Regions from separate parts of the Arthrobacter sp. P1_C12_2 genome, predicted to be linked through region 2. Evidence: riboswitches for the same ligand, from Rfam matches in the RefSeq annotation. Region 2 holds a riboswitch; each other region holds the start of a gene.
What was found. A riboswitch is a leader RNA that binds a small molecule or an ion and turns the genes downstream of it on or off. The one in region 2 is predicted to bind S-adenosylmethionine.
Positions count from the first base shown of each region.

Region 1: another riboswitch for S-adenosylmethionine. It lies ahead of AC1DZQ_RS09070 (aminotransferase class V-fold PLP-dependent enzyme); the one in region 2 lies ahead of metX (homoserine O-acetyltransferase MetX).
Region 3: another riboswitch for S-adenosylmethionine. It lies ahead of AC1DZQ_RS02355 (DUF1737 domain-containing protein); the one in region 2 lies ahead of metX (homoserine O-acetyltransferase MetX).

Region 1 is NZ_JBFUAF010000006.1:207,009-213,528, reverse strand. Features, by position in the region: gene aroA (3-phosphoshikimate 1-carboxyvinyltransferase) at 1-947, shown strand, start outside; gene rsgA (ribosome small subunit-dependent GTPase A) at 931-2,046, shown strand; gene hisN (histidinol-phosphatase) at 2,123-2,935, shown strand; gene AC1DZQ_RS09075 (glutamyl-tRNA reductase) at 3,038-4,453, shown strand; SAM riboswitch class IV at 4,530-4,643, shown strand; gene AC1DZQ_RS09070 (aminotransferase class V-fold PLP-dependent enzyme) at 4,678-6,132, shown strand; gene AC1DZQ_RS09065 (class I SAM-dependent methyltransferase) at 6,217-6,520, shown strand, end outside.
Region 2 is NZ_JBFUAF010000005.1:202,045-207,128, forward strand. Features, by position in the region: gene AC1DZQ_RS07965 (LysR family transcriptional regulator) at 1-730, shown strand, start outside; gene AC1DZQ_RS07970 (MFS transporter) at 834-2,213, opposite strand; gene metX (homoserine O-acetyltransferase MetX) at 2,380-3,519, opposite strand; SAM riboswitch class IV at 3,531-3,646, opposite strand; gene AC1DZQ_RS07980 (bifunctional o-acetylhomoserine/o-acetylserine sulfhydrylase) at 3,794-5,084, opposite strand, start outside.
Region 3 is NZ_JBFUAF010000001.1:496,888-503,407, forward strand. Features, by position in the region: gene pabB (aminodeoxychorismate synthase component I) at 1-434, shown strand, start outside; gene cls (cardiolipin synthase) at 494-1,969, opposite strand; gene AC1DZQ_RS02345 (aminodeoxychorismate lyase) at 2,063-3,031, shown strand; gene AC1DZQ_RS02350 (ATP-grasp domain-containing protein) at 3,042-3,998, opposite strand; SAM riboswitch class IV at 4,361-4,475, shown strand; gene AC1DZQ_RS02355 (DUF1737 domain-containing protein) at 4,503-4,820, shown strand; gene AC1DZQ_RS02360 (rhodanese-like domain-containing protein) at 4,817-5,230, shown strand; gene AC1DZQ_RS02365 (O-succinylhomoserine sulfhydrylase) at 5,231-6,439, shown strand; gene AC1DZQ_RS02370 (glutamate--cysteine ligase 2) at 6,498-6,520, opposite strand, start outside.

The DNA.
Region 1 (6,520 bases), on a different contig from region 2:
GCACCATCATCGAGGCCCTGGCCGGGCTGGGCGTGGCAGTGAACGCACCCGACGGCGGTCCGGCGTCATCGTTGCCGTTCACCGTCCACGGCACGGGCGAAGTGCGCGGCGGCCACCTGATCATCGACGCCAGCGCATCATCCCAGTTCGTCTCCGCCCTGCTGCTGGCCGGAGCCCGGTTCACCGAGGGACTCCACTTGGAGCACGCCGGCAAACCGGTGCCGAGCCTGGACCACATCAACATGACCGTGGCCGTGCTCCGCGGCGTGGGTGTGACGGTCGATGACTCGGTGCCGAACCACTGGGTCGTCTCCCCCGGTCCGATCCGCGCCTTCGACCAGCGGATCGAGCAGGACCTTTCCAACGCCGGACCCTTCCTCGCGGCTGCCCTCGCCACCGGCGGCACCGTGCGGATCCCGAACTGGCCCGCGGAAACCACCCAGGTCGGTGATCTCTGGCGCGGCATCCTGACCGCCATGGGCGCGACCGTGACAGTGGACGGCGGCACCCTGACCGTCAGCGGCGGGCCGGAAATCAAGGGCGGCGACTTCGACGAAACCAGCGAGCTCGCCCCCACCGTGGCGGCGCTTTGCGCCCTCGCCGCCGGCCCCTCACGGCTGAGCGGCATCGCCCACCTCCGCGGCCACGAAACGGACCGGCTCGCGGCCCTCGTGGCTGAAATCAACCGCCTCGGCGGCGACGCCGAAGAGACCGCCGACGGCCTTATCATCCGCCCGGCCGAGCTGCACGGCGGCGTCGTGCACAGCTACGCGGACCACCGCATGGCAACCGCCGGCGCAATCCTCGGCCTTGCCGTACCCGGCGTGGAGGTCGAGGACATCGCAACCACAGCCAAAACTATGCCCGACTTCCCGCAGCTCTGGGAAGCCATGCTGGCGCAGGGACCTGCCACAGATGAGGACACTGCCGGTGGCACGCAGCACTGATTCTTGGGACGAGTCCGACGTCCGGATCCGCCCCAACAAGAAGGGCACCCGCCCCCGCACCAAGGACCGGCCCAGTTACGACGAGGCCGTCACCGGACGCATCATCACCGTTGACCGCGGCCGCTACACCGCCGTCGTCGGCGAAGGGACCCCCGACGAACGCAAGATCATCGCGGCGCGGGCCCGGGAGCTGCGCCGCAATCCCGTGGTTGCCGGCGACTTTGTCTCCTTGGTCGGGGACGTCACCGGCGAGCCCGACACCCTCGCGCGGCTGGTCAAGATCCAGGACCGCAAGACGCTCCTGCGCCGCAGCGCCGACGACACGGACCCGATCGAGCGCGCCGTCGTGGCCAACGCCGACCAGCTGGTGGTGGTGGTCGCCGCCGCAAATCCCGAGCCGCGGACCGGTTTCATCGACCGCGCTCTGGTGGCCGCGTACGACGCCGGCATTGAGCCGCTGCTGCTCGTCACCAAGGCCGACGTCAAGGATCCAGCCGAGCTGCTGGCCAACTACCAACACCTCGATTTCCCCGTCATCATCTCCAAGACCGCTGACTCCGCCGCTTCCGGCATCGACGCCCGCTCCGACGACGGGCTCTCCGCCCGGCTCGACAAGGACGCGGTGTCCCAGCTGCGCGACTACCTCGACGGCAAGGTCACCGTGATGCTGGGCCATTCCGGCGTCGGCAAGTCCACTATGGTCAACGCCCTGACCGGGGCCGAGCGGGCCACGGGAGGCGTCAACGCGGTCACCGGCCGCGGCCGCCACACGTCCTCCTCGGCACTGGCCCTCAAGGTCAACGATGCCCCGGCCGGCAGCTGGATCATCGACACCCCCGGCATCCGGTCCTTCGGGCTGGCCCATGTGGACCCGGACCGGATCCTCCGTTCCTTCCCGGACCTGGAACCGGGCACCGATGACTGCGAACGCGGCTGCAAGCATGACGCCACCGCCGTCAACTGCGGCGTCGACAAGTGGGTTGCGGCCGGTCACGCGGGACCCTCGGGACCGGCCAGGCTCGCGTCCCTGCGCCGGCTGCTGGGCACGGACCCGCGGATGGAAGCACAGGAAACCAAGGAACTGGGCACCGTCTCCTAGCCGGACCGGCAACAGGGCCGCGGCGCCGGGCCGCAGCCTCCCGTCCGGCAGCCCGGTTTGACGGTAGTTTGGAACCATGAGCCAACCCGCTTCGAGCTACAACGATGACCTGCGCCTTGCCCATGTCCTGGCAGATTCGGTCGATTCCCAGACCATGAGCCGCTTCAAGGCGCTCGACCTCCGGATCGAGACGAAGCCGGACCTCACACCCGTCACCGATGCCGACAAGTCCGCGGAAGAGGCCATCCGCGGCCAGCTCTCCCGGTCACGTCCGCGCGACGCGGTCCTGGGCGAAGAATTCGGCAGCTCGGGCCACGGTTCCCGCCGCTGGGTCATCGACCCGATCGACGGCACCAAGAACTTTGTCCGCGGCGTCCCGGTCTGGGCCACCCTGATCGCCCTCGTCGATGAGGGCGAGCCGGTGGTCGGCGTCGTCAGCGCGCCGGCACTGGGCAAGCGCTGGTGGGCCGCCAAGGGTGCGGGCGCCTACACCGGCCGCTCGCTCGCCGCCGCCACGCGGCTGAAGGTTTCCAACGTCTCCAATCTTGAGGACGCCTCGCTGTCCTACTCCAGCCTTGGCGGCTGGAAGGAACGCGGGAACCTGGACGAATTCCTGGGCCTGACCGAGGAAGTATGGCGGACCCGCGCCTACGGTGACTTCTGGTCGTACTGCCTCGTGGCCGAGGGTGCCGTGGACATCGCCTGCGAACCCGAGCTGAACCTCTATGACATGGCCGCCCTGGTGCCGATCGTGACCGAGGCCGGCGGCCGTTTCACCTCGCTCGAGGGCGAGGACGGGCCCTTCGGCGGCAACGCCCTGGCCACCAATTCGATCCTCCACTCGGAAGTCCTCAAGCGGCTCAACCCCGGACTCGACGACCTCCTCTAGGCCCCACCCTCAAGAATTCCCAAGGGCCTCTGTACGACGCTGTCCCCAACCTTCGCTGCCGGTCAGGGCGTGGAGTGGGCAGCGAGTGGCAGGAGGGCGGCCATGTCTGGATCGGTTCAACCCGCGGATCCCGAATCCCGCGACCCCGACGTCGGCCCCGTTCTGCTGGTGCTCGTGGCGAAGTACCGGGATCTGGACATTGAGTCCGCCACCCTGCTCCAGGCTGTTTCCTCGGAGCTGGGCCAGCATCTGCTCGCCAGCAGTTCCGCCGTGTCCGGGTCCGTGGTCGTGTCCACATGCAGCCGGCTCGAAATCTACTGCGAGGTGGCGTCCAGGGAACATATTGAAGCCGTCTGCTCCGAGGCCCTCGGTTCTGTCCGCCTCTGCACGCGCCTGCCCGTGGCCCGGCTCGCCTCCCTGTTCGAGCACGCGTCTGGAGCCTCGGCCGCAGAGCATCTCTTCGCCGTTGCAGCCGGCCTGGACTCCGTTGTGGTGGGTGAGCGTCAAGTCGCCGGCCAGGTCCGCCGCGCCCTCGCTGCAGCACAAGCTGCAGGCACCGCGAGCGGGCTTTTAGTCCGGCTGTTTCAGGAGGCGTCCCGCACGGGCAGGGACGTGGGGGCGCGGACTGCGCTCGGCGGCTCCAGCAGGTCCATAGCCTGTGTGGCCCTCGAACTGGCAGCCGCTGGATCAGAGCACCCGTCCCTGGCAGATGCTTCCGTGGTCCTCTTCGGCACCGGTTCCTATGCCGCCTGCGTCGCGGAGATCCTCAGGAGCAGACGATGCCCAACCATTTCCGTCTTCTCCCAATCCGGCCGCGCAGACGCGTTTGTGGCGAGCAGGGGTGGCACGGCGCTGACCGCACGCGAGCTGCCTGCCGCCATAGCCCGGGCAGACATCATCATTGGCTGCAGCGGCACTGAGACGCGCATAAGTGCCGCCGAACTGGCCGGTTGGAGGGATGACTCGGGCCGTGCCCTCACCGTCATCGATCTCGCCCCCAGCCGTGATTTCGACCCCCGGGTGGCGGATCTGCCAGGCGTCGAACTGATCACCCTGGATTCAGTGCGTTTCGCGGCTCCGCCGGCGGATGCCGAGGCGCTCCGCCTCGCCGGTGCCCTGGTCCGGCAGGCGGCGCGCAGCTTCGAAAAACAAGAGGAGCTGCGCGTAGTCGACGCCGCCATCGTGGCCCTGCGCCGGCACGTCCACCAGGTCCTCGAGGCTGAAATGGAGCGTGTCATGAAGCAACACGGGTGCGGCGCCCAGGCGCAGGATGTGAACCTCGCGATGCGTCGAATTGTCCGCCGACTGCTTCACACCCCAACCGTCCGCGCCCGGGAACTGGCCGCGGACGGCCGCCAGCACGACTACGCGGCCGCACTGGAAGTCCTGTTCGGCCTCAGCGTTCAGCTCACCGGCGACAGGAACCCCCGGATCGGCAATCTGGCAGGACAGAAGCGGCCGCCCTGGGAAGAGACGGCGTCCTTGGAAGCAGTCCCGGTCGCTCCGGCTGCTTCGTAGCCCTGTCCGTAACAATCCGCTTCACAATCGGCGGCCGCCTTTTCCGCGGCCGCGCGAATGTCCTACGCTCGATGCAGGTCACGAGTGCCAGCGCTAAACCCCGGTTTGCTGGCCGGCAACCCTCCAGTCGCGGTGGGGTGCCCCGGGTGACGACCTGGCCGGTCCGGAACGGACCCGGCAAGCGCGGATTCCCACGGTGTGGGGTCCTGTTCGAGTGAGGTCCCATGACAACTGCCATTTTCCCCGTCGCCCCCAAATTCCACGCCGCCGCCGATCCGCGGCAGGCTGCTGGCCGCCTCGCCCTCGCGGCCCGCCCGCTGGCCGCCGTCACCGGGGCCGAAATCCAGGCCCCGCTGATCACCGGCGGCCACGCCCGCTACGCCAACCTCGACTACGGCGCCTCTGCCCCGGCCCTGTCCGTGGTCTCGGCCTACCTGAACGAAATCCTGCCGTACTACGCAAGCGTGCACCGCGGCGCCGGCTACGCATCGCAGATCAGCACCTCCGTCTACGAGAACGCCCGGGACATCGTGCGGGACTTCGTGGGCGGCCGGCCGGACGATTCCGTGATCTTCACCCGCAACACCACCGATTCCCTGAACCTGCTGGCCGGCTGCCTGCCGCTGCGCGACGGGCGGCCCGCGGGCGAGGTCCTCTACCTCGACATCGAGCACCACGCCAACCTCCTGCCCTGGCAGAACGTCCCGCACCGCAGCGTCGTGGCCGCCCCCACCCTCGCGGCCACCGTGGACCGGCTGCGGGACGAGCTCGCGCGCGGCGGCGTGAGCCTGCTGGCCGTCACCGGCGCCTCCAATGTCACCGGGGAGATCCTGCCGATCCGGACCCTGGCCGCACTGGCGCACGAGTACGGCGCCAGGATCATTGTCGACGCCGCGCAGCTGGCCCCGCACCGGCGGATCGCCATCGCCGCGGACGACGTCGACTACCTCGCCTTCTCGGGGCACAAGCTGTACGCCCCGTTCGGCGCCGGCGTGCTGGTGGGGCGGACGGACTGGCTCGACGCCGGCACCCCGCACCTGGCCGGCGGCGGCGCGGTCAGCGACGCCCGGCTCGACTCCGTCAGCTGGACCACCGGACCCGCCCGGCACGAGGGCGGCTCCCCGAACGTCCTCGGCGCGGCAGCCCTCGCCCGTGCCACCCAGGTCATCGCAGCCCTGGACCCGGAGCAGTGGCAGGCTCACGAGGACGCCATCCGGTCCTTCCTGGTCGAAGGCCTCCAGGGCATCGAGGGAGTAACCGTGCACCGGATTTTTGCCGATTCGTCCCCCGCTTCTTCCTCCGGAGGCGATCAGCCGGGCACCGGCACGATCGGCGTCGTGAACTTTTCCGTGGAAGGCTACGACGCCGGGCTGGTGGCCGCCTACCTGTCGGCCGAACACGGCATTGGCCTGCGCGACGGCCGCTTCTGCGCCCACCCGCTGCTCAAGCGGCTCGGCCTGCCCGCCGGCTCCCTGCGGGCCAGCTTCGGCCTCGGCTCACGGCTGGAGGATGCCGAGCGGCTGTTGGCCGGCCTGCAGCAGCTGCGGCAGAACGGACTCGGCTGGGACTACGTGGTGGACGCCGGCCGCTGGGTTCCGGCCAACGATACCCGCAGCTACCCCCACTGGGCGCCGAACACCCCCGGCACCGCCGGCGCTGCGCCCTGCACCCTCGACTAGGGCAGGATCGGGACCCGGCGCGGGTGCGGTAAATTCGAAAGGTATCTGAAAAAACAAGCAGGACCTTCCCGAAGGAGATCGCACGTGGCAAGCGCCGGCCCCAGGCTCCACAGCGGAACCAAGCTGCACAGTGGACCCAAGCTGCACAGTGAGCGGCGCCAGGAACTCGGGCAAAGCTTCCAGGACGGCGGGGAGCACTATGAACGCGTCCGCCCCGGCTATCCGCAGGAGTCGGCCCACTGGCTGGTCCCGGCAGGGGCCAGGGACGCCGCCGACATTGGCGCCGGCACCGGCAAGTTCACTGCGCTTCTGGCAGAGCGCGGACTGGGCACGGTCGCCGTTGACCCCTCTGCCGACATGCTCGAGCAGTTGCGCCGGACCCTGCCGG
Region 2 (5,084 bases):
CGGCTGGGAGCTGACCGAACTCGGCAGCCAGGCCGTCGCGGCCGCGGAGGCCATCGAGGGCACTCTCGGCGCCCTGTCCAGCAGCATTGCCCGGTCCGGCGACGTGGTCTCCGGCTTGGTCCGGATCAGCACCCCGGATGCCTTCGGCGCCGAATTCCTGGCCCCGGCGCTCGTACGGCTGCAGAAGGCGAATCCGCTGCTCAACGTCGAGCTGCTCAGCGCCACCCGCAAGGTCAGCCAAAACCGCTCCGGCGTGGACCTGGAAGTGGTGGTGGGCAACATGGACACCGCAAACGCCCAGGCCATTTTCCTGAGCAACTATTTCCTCAGGCTCTACGCCAGTCCCGGATATGCGCAGGAGCACGGGCTTCCGGCAACGCTCGACGACGTCCGCCAGCACGGCTTTGTCTCTTACGTGGAGTCGGCGCTCCAGGTGGCCGAGCTGGGGCACCGCTCCACGCAGCTGCCGGTGCCGCGGTCCAGCTTCCAGGCCACAAGCGTCTTCGCCCAGCTGGAGGCCGTCCGGCGGGGCGCCGGAATAGGCTTGCTCCCCAACTTCCTCGTGGCCGGCCGGTCCGGCTTCCTGCCCGTCCTGCCGGACGATTTCCAGCGCCAGCTGCCCATCTGGGCAGTGGCCCGGCCCGAGTCGCTGCGTTCAGCCCCCGTCCGTGCCGTGCTGGAGGCGATCCGGACCGAGATTGCCGACCGCCAGGCAGTCCTGGCAGGCTGAGACAGCCTGGCAGGCGAAGCTAAGCTGGCACAAAAGGCAACAGCCCGGGTCCCGCAGTGCGGGTCCCGGGCTGTTGCCGTGTTAATTCGATGCTGCTTCTTGCCTACTTCTTGGAGGCGGCGAGGAGATCGGCCGTGCCCCGGGCGTCGGCTGCGTCCACGTCGCGGAGCGAGATCCCGCGGGTTTCCTTCAGGAAGTACACCGCCACCATCGTGACCACACAGGCGCCGAGGAGATAGATGGCCACCGGGACGGAGGACTTGTACTGGCTCAGCAGGGCGACGGCGATGATCGGAGCCAGCGAACCGGCCACAATCGAGGTGACCTGGTAGCCCAGCGAGACACCGGAGTAGCGCATCCGGGTCGGGAACATTTCGGCCATGAGGGCCGGCTGACCGGCGTACATGAGCGAGTGGAACAGCAGACCGATGGTGATCGCAGCGAGGATGACGAAGTCGTTCTTGGTGTCCATCATCGGGAAGGCGAAGAAGCCCCAGGTGCCGCCGAGGACAGCGCCGGCCATGTAGACCGGTTTGCGGCCGACGTTGTCCGAGAGCTTGCCGACCATCGGGATCACGGCGAAGTGGACCAAGTGCGCGACCAACAGCAGGAGCAGGATCCGCGAGGTGTCCGTCTGGACGATGACCTTCAGGTAGGTAATGGAGAAGGTGACCACGAGGTAGTAGAGGATGTTCTCGGCGAAGCGCAAGCCCATCGCGGTGAAGACGCCGCGCGGGTAGCGGCGGAAGACCTCGGCCACGCCGTAGCCCTTGTTCTCAACGGCGACTTCCTTTTGGGCCTCCAGGAAGATGGGAGCGTCCTTGACCTTGGTGCGGATGTAGTAGCCGACCAGCACGATCACGGCGGAGAGCCAGAAGGCGACGCGCCAGCCCCAGCTGAGGAAGTCGGCGGAGGACAGCAGGGAGGACAGCGTAAACAGCACGGCGGTGGCGAGCAGGTTGCCGAGCGGGACGGCGGACTGCGGCCAGCTGGCCCAGAAGCCGCGGGACTTGCTGGGGCTGTGCTCTGCGACGAGGAGGACGGCGCCGCCCCATTCACCGCCGACGGCGAAGCCCTGGGCGAAGCGCAGGAAGACCAGCAGCGCCGGGGCCCAGTAGCCAATCTGCGCGAAGGTGGGGAGGCAGCCCATCGCGAAGGTCGAGGCGCCCACCAGGATGATGCTGACCTGGAGCAGCTGCTTGCGGCCGAACTTGTCGCCGAAGTGGCCGAAGACAATGCCGCCGATCGGGCGGGCGATGAAGCCGACTGCGTAGGTGAGGAACGCGGCGATGATGCCGTCCAGTTCCGTGCCCGAATTGGGGAAGAAGATCTTGCCGAAGACCAGGGTGGCGGCGGAGGCGTAGAGGAAGAATTCATACCACTCAACCACCGTGCCGGCCATGGAGGCCGTTACTACCTTCTTCAGGCCGGACGATTTGACGTCCGTTTCTTCAGCGCGCCTCGCGGCGTTTTCCGTACTCATGAGAACTCCTTCGGTGTCGCCTTCGACACCCCGTGGACCATTGGACTGAGGACGCCCGTGATGTAGGGCACATGGCGTCATTCTCCATGAGTATGGACGCTCCCGCCCTGAGCCTCAACGGCCATTAGTGCAGAGCGCATCTGCAAAAATGCACAACTCATCCGGCCTAGTGGCCGAAGAAGGTCTCCCGCAACTGGCCGCTGAGCTGGGCGATCTCGGTCAGGAAGCCGTCGTGGCCGATCGGTGCTTCAATGATGTGCAGTTCCGGGCTGCCCGGCAGGGCCTCGGCCAGCTGACGGGACTGGGCCGGGAAATACAGGCGGTCCGAGTCCACGGCCGCCACCAGGAACTCGGCGGTGGCCGGGGCCAGGGCCTCACCGAGGCTTCCGCGCCCCCGGCAGACATCGTGGCTCATGAGGGCTTCGGTAATGGCGATGTAGCTGTTCGCATCGAAGCGCCGGACCAGCTTGCTGCCCTGGTGGTCCAGGTAGCTTTCCACCTGGTAGCGCCCGCGTCCGGCCAGCGATCCGGCTTCCAGCGGCGCCTCGGACGCCTGGGCGTTCCGGCCGAACCGGCCCTCCAGTTCGGCCGCGGAGCGGTAGGTGATGTGCGCGATGCGGCGGGCGAGGGCGAGCCCTGCTTCGGGTTCCGGGCCGCCGTAGTAGTCTCCGCCGTTGAAGTGGGGGTCCTGGCGGATGGCCAGGGTCTGGGCCTGCGCGAAGGCAATCTGTTCGGCCGTGCTGCTGGCGCCGACGGAAATCACGGCGCAGCGCCGGACCCGGGCGGGGTACGTGACGGCCCATTCGAGGGCGCGCGCGCCGCCGAGCGAGCCGCCCAGCACGGCGTACCAGCTGCCGATGCCCAGGGCGTCGGCCAACCGCGCCTCGGCGGCGGCGGTGTCCCGCAGGGTGACGAGCGGGAAGCGCGATCCCCAGGGGCGCCCGTCGGGGGCCGGGGTGGAGGGTCCCGTGGAACCGTGGCAGCCGCCCAGGATGTTGATTGAAACGACGAAGTACTTGTCCGTGTCCACGGGAGCTCCGGGTCCGGCGAGCTGTTCCCACCAACCGGGCTCCCCGCTGTCGCCGCGGGTCACGTGTGTGTCGCCGGTCAGGGCGTGTTCAATGAGGACGYCGTTGGAGGCGTCCGGATTCAGGGTCCCCCACGTCTCGTAGGCCAGGACCACATCCGGCAGCGGTATCCCTGATTCGAGCTGCAGGTCACCGATCCTGACGTACTGGACGGTCCCGTCCGAATGGCGGGACGGCTTGGTTTCGGGAACACCTGTGCGGGTGACGGCAATCGTCATGTGAGGACCTAACTTTGCGCTTGCCTGCCGCCAGCTGACCGGCAGGCCAGGTCTTCACCCGGGGCACCCCGCCGCAAAAGGAGGGTTGCCGGCCAGCAAGCCGGGGCTGTCACTGGCACTCATGACCTGGTACGAGTCTACGAAACAGGGTGCGGAAATCACGAAGATTGTGACTTTCATGTGACACCTCGGCCTTCTGAGAGCACTGCGGCCGGCCGCCCCGTTCAAGGGAGACCGGCCGCCGGCCGTCCGGCTTACCGGCCGTCCTGCTTACCTAGGCGCCCTTGGCCGCGCGGAATCCGGCGTCGAGGTCCGCGAGGATGTCGTCGATGTGCTCCAGTCCCACCGAAAGCCGCACCAGCCCGGGGTTCACCCCGGCGATCGCCTGCTGTTCGGGCGAGAGCTGGCTGTGGGTGGTCGACGCCGGGTGGATCACCAGGGACCGGACGTCCCCGATGTTCGCGACGTGCGAGTGCAGTTCGAGGGCATCGACGAACCGCTTGCCGGCCTCCGCTCCCCCGGCGATGTTGAACGCCACGACGGCGCCGGTCCCCTTGGGTCCGTACTTGCGGCCGCGCTCGTACCAGGGGCTGGACGGCAGCCCGGCGTAGGCGACCGATTCGACGTCGTCCCTCGCCTCCAGCCAGTGCGCCACCTGGGTGGCGTTGGCCACATGGCGTTCGACGCGCAGGCTGAGCGTTTCGATGCCCTGGGCGATGAGGAAGGCGTTGAACGGGGACACGGCGGAGCCGAGGTCGCGCAGGAGCTGGACGCGGGCCTTGAGGATGTAGGAAAGGTTCGCGCCCAGAGCGCCGTCCGCTCCGAGGTCGCGGGCGTAGACCAGGCCGTTGTAGGTGGGGTCCGGGGTGTTGAAGCCGGGGAACCGCTCCGGGTCCTTGCCGAAGTCGAACTTGCCGGAGTCCACGATCACGCCGGCGATTGCGGCGCCGTGCCCGCCGAGGTACTTGGTGGCGGAATGGACCACGATGTCCGCGCCCCATTCGATCGGCCGGATCAGGTAGGGGGTGGAGAGCGTGTTGTCGACGATCAGCGGCACGCCGGCCTCGTGCGCCACGCGGGAGATGCCCTCGATGTCCAGCACGTCCTGGCGGGGGTTGGAGACCACTTCGCCGAAGAACAGCTTGGTGTTGGGCTGGACGGCCTCCCGCCACTGGTCCAGGTTGTCCGGGTCCGCAACAAAGGTCACGGAGATGCCGAACTTCTTCAGCGTGTGGGCGAGCAGGTTGTACGTTCCGCCGTAGAGGCTGGGGCTGGCCACCACGTGGTCCCCGGCCTCGGCGATGTTGAGGATCGCGAAGGTCTCGGCGGCCTGGCCGGAGCTGAGCAGCAGGGCAGCGAGGCCACCCTCCAGGCTGGCCACCCGCTGTTCGACGGCGTCCTGGGTGGGGTTGCCGATCCGGGTGTAGATGGGGGCGAGCTCGGCGAGCGCGAAGCGGTTCGCGGCGCTTTCGGCGCTGGGGAACACGAACGACGTCGTCTGGTAGATGGGCAGGGACCGCGCGCCGGTGGCGCTGTCCGGCTCCTGGCCGGCGTGGATCTGGCGG
Region 3 (6,520 bases), on a different contig from region 2:
CGGGTTCGGTGGCCGTCAGCCGGCTGTGCGCGATCGAGAGCTACGCCACCGTGCACCAGATGGTGAGCACCATCGATGCCCGGCTGCGGCCCGGACTGCCGCGGGCCGAGGCGGTTGCCGCCTGCTTCCCCGCCGGCTCCATGACCGGCGCCCCGAAGGTCAGCACCATGGCCATCCTGGACCGGCTGGAGGCCGCGCCGCGCGGTGTGTACTCCGGAGCGATCGGCTACTTCTCCCTGAACGGGGCCGCCGACCTTTCCGTGGCGATCCGGACCCTCGTCGTCAGCGCCCTGGGCGACGGCACCGCGGACCTGAGTCTCGGCGTCGGCGGCGCCGTCACCGCCGATTCGTCGCCGCAGGAGGAGTACGAGGAAGTCCGGACCAAAGCGTTCGGCGTCCTCTCGGCGCTCGGCGCTGAGTTTCCCCAAGGCTGAGTTTCCCCGAGGCTGATTTCCCCAGGGCTTGCCGAAGGCTGTGCAGCCGGACGCCCGGACTACTGCAGGACTGCCGTCAGCCTCGCGACATTGTCCACGTACTTGACCTTCATGGGCCGTTTCATCCAGTCCTCCAGCAGGAGTTCGTGCGAAATGCCACGGTAGGTGTCCTCCACGGCGCGGATCCTCTGCACGATGTCCTCACCGAGGAGCATCACGGACACCTCGAGGTTCAGAGAGAAGGAGCGCATGTCCATGTTGCTGGAGCCCAGCACGGCTACCTCGTTGTCGATCGTGAAGTGCTTGGCATGCAGCACGAAGGGCGCCTTGTAAAGGTAGATCCGCACGCCTGCCTCGAGGAGGGCCTTGTAGTACGACTGCTGCGCGTGATGGACGAGGAACTGGTCGCCCTTTTCCGAGACGAAGAGCTCCACTTCGACGCCGCGCTGCGCCGCCGTAGTCACCGCGTAGAGCAGCGAGTCGTCCGGGACGAAGTAGGGGCTGCAGAGCGAGATCCTGTGCTGCGCCGAGTAAATGAGGGTGTTGAACAGCCGCAGGTTGTTCTCGGTGACAAATCCCGGGCCGCTGGGTACCACCTGGGCGGTGATGTTGCCGGGGTGGGGCTCGGGCCGGTGTTCCAGCTGCCTTTCAAGGGATTCGTCGGTTTCGCTGAGCCAGTCGGTCGCGAAGGCTACGTTCAGTGTGGTGACAATCGGCCCGCGCATGCAGGCCATGAGCTCCACCCATTCGCGGCCCACTTTGCGGTGTTTGGGGTTGTTGTAGGACGGCTCGATCAGGTTCTGGGATCCCGTGAAGGCGATCTCGCCGTCGATCACCATGATCTTGCGGTGGTTGCGGAGATCCGGCCTACGCCACTGCCCGTGCAACGGGTTCAGCGGCAGCATGGGCCGCCACAGGATCTTGCTTGCGTTGAGCCTGGCCTTGAGCTCCTTGTAGCCCTTGATGCGAATGGAGCCAAGGTGGTCGAAAAGGACGCGGACCTCGACGCCACGCTCCGCCGCCTCCTCCATTGCGGTGAACAGATCGTCCGTGACGTGGTCCGTGCTCATGATGTAGAACTCGGCGTTGACGAAGGATTTGGCGCCGCGGACAGCCTCGGCCATCGCCTTGATGGAGTCGGGGTATCCGGGCAGCAACTCCACGCTGTTGCCGTCCACCATCGGCAGCGAGCCCAGCGTTTTGTTCAGTTCAGCGGCGGACGCCACCCATTCGGGTCCGTCGTAACGGCTTTCCATTTCTTCCAGGTCCGACGTCCCGGCCCGGATCCGGGTGTTGACGGCATCCTGCTGGGCACGGCGCCGGCGGGAGAGCCGGAAGTTGCCGAACAGCAAGAACAAGAGCAGGCCCAGGGTCGGCACAATGAAGATGCACAGCAGCCAGGCCATCGCGGTGGTGGGCCGCCGGTTTCCGGGGATGATGCCCAGTGCCAGCACGCGGATGGCGAAGTCGAGCAGGGTCAGGATCAGAATCGCCCAGGACGGTAACGTCTCCGCCAGCGGAAGTGGCCAAAGCACAGGCGAACCCCTCAAAGTACAGGCCCGCGGAACAGTTCCGGAACGGGCAGTGTGCAAATCCTATCCCGGGACCCCCGAGACTAAGCTGTAACCATGACCCCTCCTGCCTCTGTTCCTGCGCCCGCGACCGTGCTGGTCTTCCTCGACCCGGCGTTCGACGGCGGCCGCGTTGCCGACGCGTCGCAGCCGCAACTGATGGCCACCGACCTTGGCGCCACCCGCGGTGACGGCGTCTTCGAATCGCTGCTCGCCGTCGGCGGCCGGCCCCGCAAGATCCAGGCGCACCTGACCCGGCTGGCCGGCTCGGCCCGGCTGCTGGAGCTGGACATCCCGGCCGAGGACGCGTGGCGGCGGGCGGTGGAAACCGCGATCCGCGAGTTCCGGGTGGAGGAACCCGCCGCGGCCGCAACGGGCGGCCCGGACCAGGACGAGGTTGTGGTGAAGCTCATTGTCACCCGCGGGCCCGAGGGCGCGGCGGCCCCGACGTGCTGGGTCCAGGCTTCCGCCCCAGCGGCCGCGGGCCGCCGGCAGCGCGAGACCGGGATTGACGTCATCCTGCTGGACCGCGGCTACGACAGTGAAGTCGGCGAGCGCGCCCCCTGGCTCCTGCTCGGCGCCAAGACCCTTTCCTACGCCGTAAACATGGCGGCGCTGCGCTACGCCCACCGGCAGGGCGCCGACGACGTCATCTTCACGTCCGCGGACGGCCGGGTCCTGGAGGGACCGACGTCGACCGTTCTGCTGGCCCACCTGGAAACCTCGGACGACGGCGCCGGCGGCATCCGCACAATCCGGCGGCTCATCACGCCCCAGCTGGACAGCGGCATCCTGCCCGGCACTTCTCAGGGCGCCCTGTTCACCGCCGCCAAGGCTGCCGGCTGGGAGCTGGGCTACGGCCCGCTTGAGCCGAAGGACCTGCTGGACGCCGACGCGGTCTGGCTGATCTCCAGCATCCGGCTCCTGGCCCCCGTGAACCACATCGACGGCCAGGAAATCGGCACCCCGGAACTGCGACGCCAGCTCACGGCCGAACTCAACACCCTCTTCGCCACTATCGAATAGCAACGCGGGCTCACCCCAGGGCGTCCGCGGGAACTGCGGGGCACCGGCGGAAGGAGGCCGGGTTGAACGCTGGGAGCATGAAGGTTGCCAGCACGGCGTCGAGCATTTCCGGGGCCCACGTGCTGTTCTCCCCGAGGGTCGCGCAGACACCCAGCACCACTGGCGTCCCGTCCGCGCGGCGGCGGATCTGGACCTGGACCGGCCCGGTCAGCCCGAGCGTACGGACGGCGGCCAGGCCCAGCTTGCGCACGTCTCCGGCCTGGTTCGCCGGCACCCTGCGGCTGACCTCGTCGCTGCCGGCGCGTCCATACGGAGTCCTGGTCTTTTCGAGGACCACCGCCACCGGGGCCATCGCGTTGCGCGCCGGGGTGCCGAACACCAGGCACACGTAGTCGGCGCCCGGGATAAACTCCTGGACCACTTGCCCCGCCGGCATGTTCTTCCAGCTGACGGCAGCGGTGCCGGCCAGCAGGTGAATACCATGGGAGCCTTTGAAGGCCCGCGGCTTGACCACCACGGGGCCGCTGAGGCCGGCGAGGGATGCCGGTGCGGCGGCGAGGTCGCCCGGAACCGCGAACCGGGGCACCGGAATGCCGGCTGCCTCCAACGCCCAAGTGGTGAACAGGTGGTCGTTGGCGAGGGCCACCGCGGCGGGGTCGCCCACGATGATTCGCACGTCCTGGGCGAATCCGGCGCGGGCCGCTGCCAGGACCGGGAGTTCCACGGTGAGGGTCGGAATGATGACATTGATGGCCTCGCGGTCCACCAGCCGGCGCAGATCTAGGACCATATCCGGGTCCGTCGCCGGCAGGAGCCTGACCGCGGCGGCGGCGGAAGCCTCCCCGGCCTGGCGGGCTTCGGCGCGGGCGTCGGAGCCGAGGTACGGGAGGCCGCGGGCCTCGAGCTGGGCCGCGACGGTCCGTCCGGCGGCGCTGGCCATCCCGGTAACGAGTATGCGCGGGCCCACAATTGCTCCATTCCGCCGTCACCGGCCGGGCCGCGGTTGCGGCTCCGACGGTTCCAGCCAACGATGCTCAGACAAAACTTGTTGACGGACAGACGAGTCGGTTTCACGGGCCGCCCGATTCACGGACTGCGCGAATCACCCTGCAGCTCCGGCCGACACGTCCGACCTATCCCCCAGTAGACGGCGAAACGTCCCGGCAGGCACGAGTGGACAGTACCCGAAACTGGAGCGCGCCACTACTCGTCCGGGGCACGCCGCACGCCGGCGACACCAGGCTGCGCCAGTCAGAGGGGGCGGTCCGGTTACGGAACATGACGACGGCGGCGGTGCGGGCCGGCGTCGTAGGTGTTACGTTTTTGGGGAGTAATGAGAACCGGTGCCAAGCCCTGACTGGCCGGTCGGCAACCCTCCCTTTCGCGGCGGGGTGCCTCAGGTGAATACTCGGCATATCGACCATTCGAGCTGCAAGCGTGAAAGAGGAGATCCGTCGTGCCCGACACGTCAATACCCACAACAGCCGCCAGTACAGCCCCCGGCACAGCCCCCAGCGCGCCGACTGCCGGCGAGGAAAGGCTGGCCTACCGCCTGTTCACCGGCGCGGATGACCGCGCCTTTTGTGAGCGGGTGTCGGCCGCCCTGGCCGAGGGCTATGTGCTGCACGGAAGCCCCGCCGCAAGCTTCAACGGCAGCACCGTGATCGTGGCGCAGGCGCTGGTCCTGCCGGCCGCGATTGCCAGTGCGGACGCCGCCGTGGCCAATGCCGTTGATGAGCTCGACGCCGACGAGTTTGGCGCCGATGAGGCATTCGCGGGCCACGCATGAGCTACGCCGGAGACCTCAGCCCGAATGAGGCGTGGGCCAAGCTGGAGGCGGGAGCCGTCCTGGTGGATGTCCGGACCGAGGGCGAATGGGCCCACATCGGCATCCCGGACACCGCGGGCGAAGGGCGCAAGGATCCGCTCTTCATCCAGTGGAACCTCGCCGGCGGCACGTCGAACCCGCACTTCGTGGAACAGCTAAGACAGCAGGCGCCGGAGGACACGGCCGTCGAGCTGGTGTTCCTTTGCCGCTCCGGTGCCCGGTCGATCGCCGCCGCGACGGCCGCGACGGGCGCCGGCTACACCTCGTACAACGTTCTTGAGGGCTTCGAAGGCGAGACCGACCGCTTTGGCGAACGCACCGTCAACGGCTGGAAGAACCGCGGCCTGCCCACCAACCTCGGAAAGATTTAAGTGACTTTCAATCCCGACGCCGCCGGCTGGGCGGCCGACACCCAGGCTGTCCGTGGCGGCCTGGACCGCACCGGCTTCCAGGAAACCACCGAGCCGATCTTCCTCAACTCCGGTTTCGTCTACGAGTCCGCGGCCGCCGCCGAGCGCGCCTTCACCGGGGAAGATGAGCGATTCGTCTACTCCCGCTACGGGAACCCGTCCGTCGCCACCTTCCAGGAACGGCTCCGGCTGCTCGAGGGAACCGAGGCGTGTTTTGCGACGGCGTCCGGCATGTCCGCCGTCTTCACCGCCCTGGGCGCGCTGTTGGCGGCCGGCGACCGGGTGGTCGCGGCCCGCTCGCTGTTCGGCTCGTGCTTCGTGATCCTCAACGAGATCCTGCCGCGCTGGGGTGTCGAGGCGGTCTTTGTTGACGGCCCGGACCTGGAGCAGTGGCAGTCCGCACTGTCCGAGCCGACCACGGCGGTGTTCTTCGAGTCGCCGTCGAACCCGATGCAGGAAATCGTGGACATCGCGGCCGTGAGCAAACTGGCACATGCGGCCGGCGCCACGGTGGTGGTCGACAACGTCTTCGCCACGCCGCTGCTGCAGCGCTGCGGCGACCTCGGCGCGGACGTGATCGTCTACTCCGGCACCAAGCACATCGACGGCCAGGGCCGGGTCCTGGGCGGGGCCATCCTGGGCACCAAGGAATTCATCGACGGGCCCGTCAAGCAGCTCATGCGGCACACGGGTCCGGCGCTGTCGGCGTTCAACGCCTGGGTGCTCACCAAGGGCCTGGAGACCATGGCCCTGCGCGTCAACCATTCCTCGGCCTCCGCACTGCGGCTGGCCGAATGGCTCGAAGGACAGCCTGCGGTCAGCTGGGTGAAGTACCCGCTGCTGCCGTCCCACCCGCAGTACCGGCTCGCCGCGAAGCAGATGAAGGCCGGCGGGACCGTGCTCACCCTGGAACTGCAGCCCGCCCCGGGCCGCACGGCGAAGGAGGCCGCGTTCGCGCTCCTGGACGCGCTGCGGATCATCGACATCTCCAACAACCTCGGCGATGCCAAGACGCTCATCACGCACCCGGCCACCACCACGCACCGCGCGATGGGCCCGGAAGGCCGCGCGGCGATCGGGCTCAGCGACGGCGTGATCCGGCTTTCGGTGGGCCTGGAGGACGTCGAGGACCTGATCCGCGACCTCGGCCAGGCGCTCAAACAGGTCTAGGGCCGCCGGCTCCGGCTCCCGTTCCTGCTTCGGCGCCCGTTCCTGCCCCGGCCCCGAGTCAGGCCGGGCGCAACCGCCCCA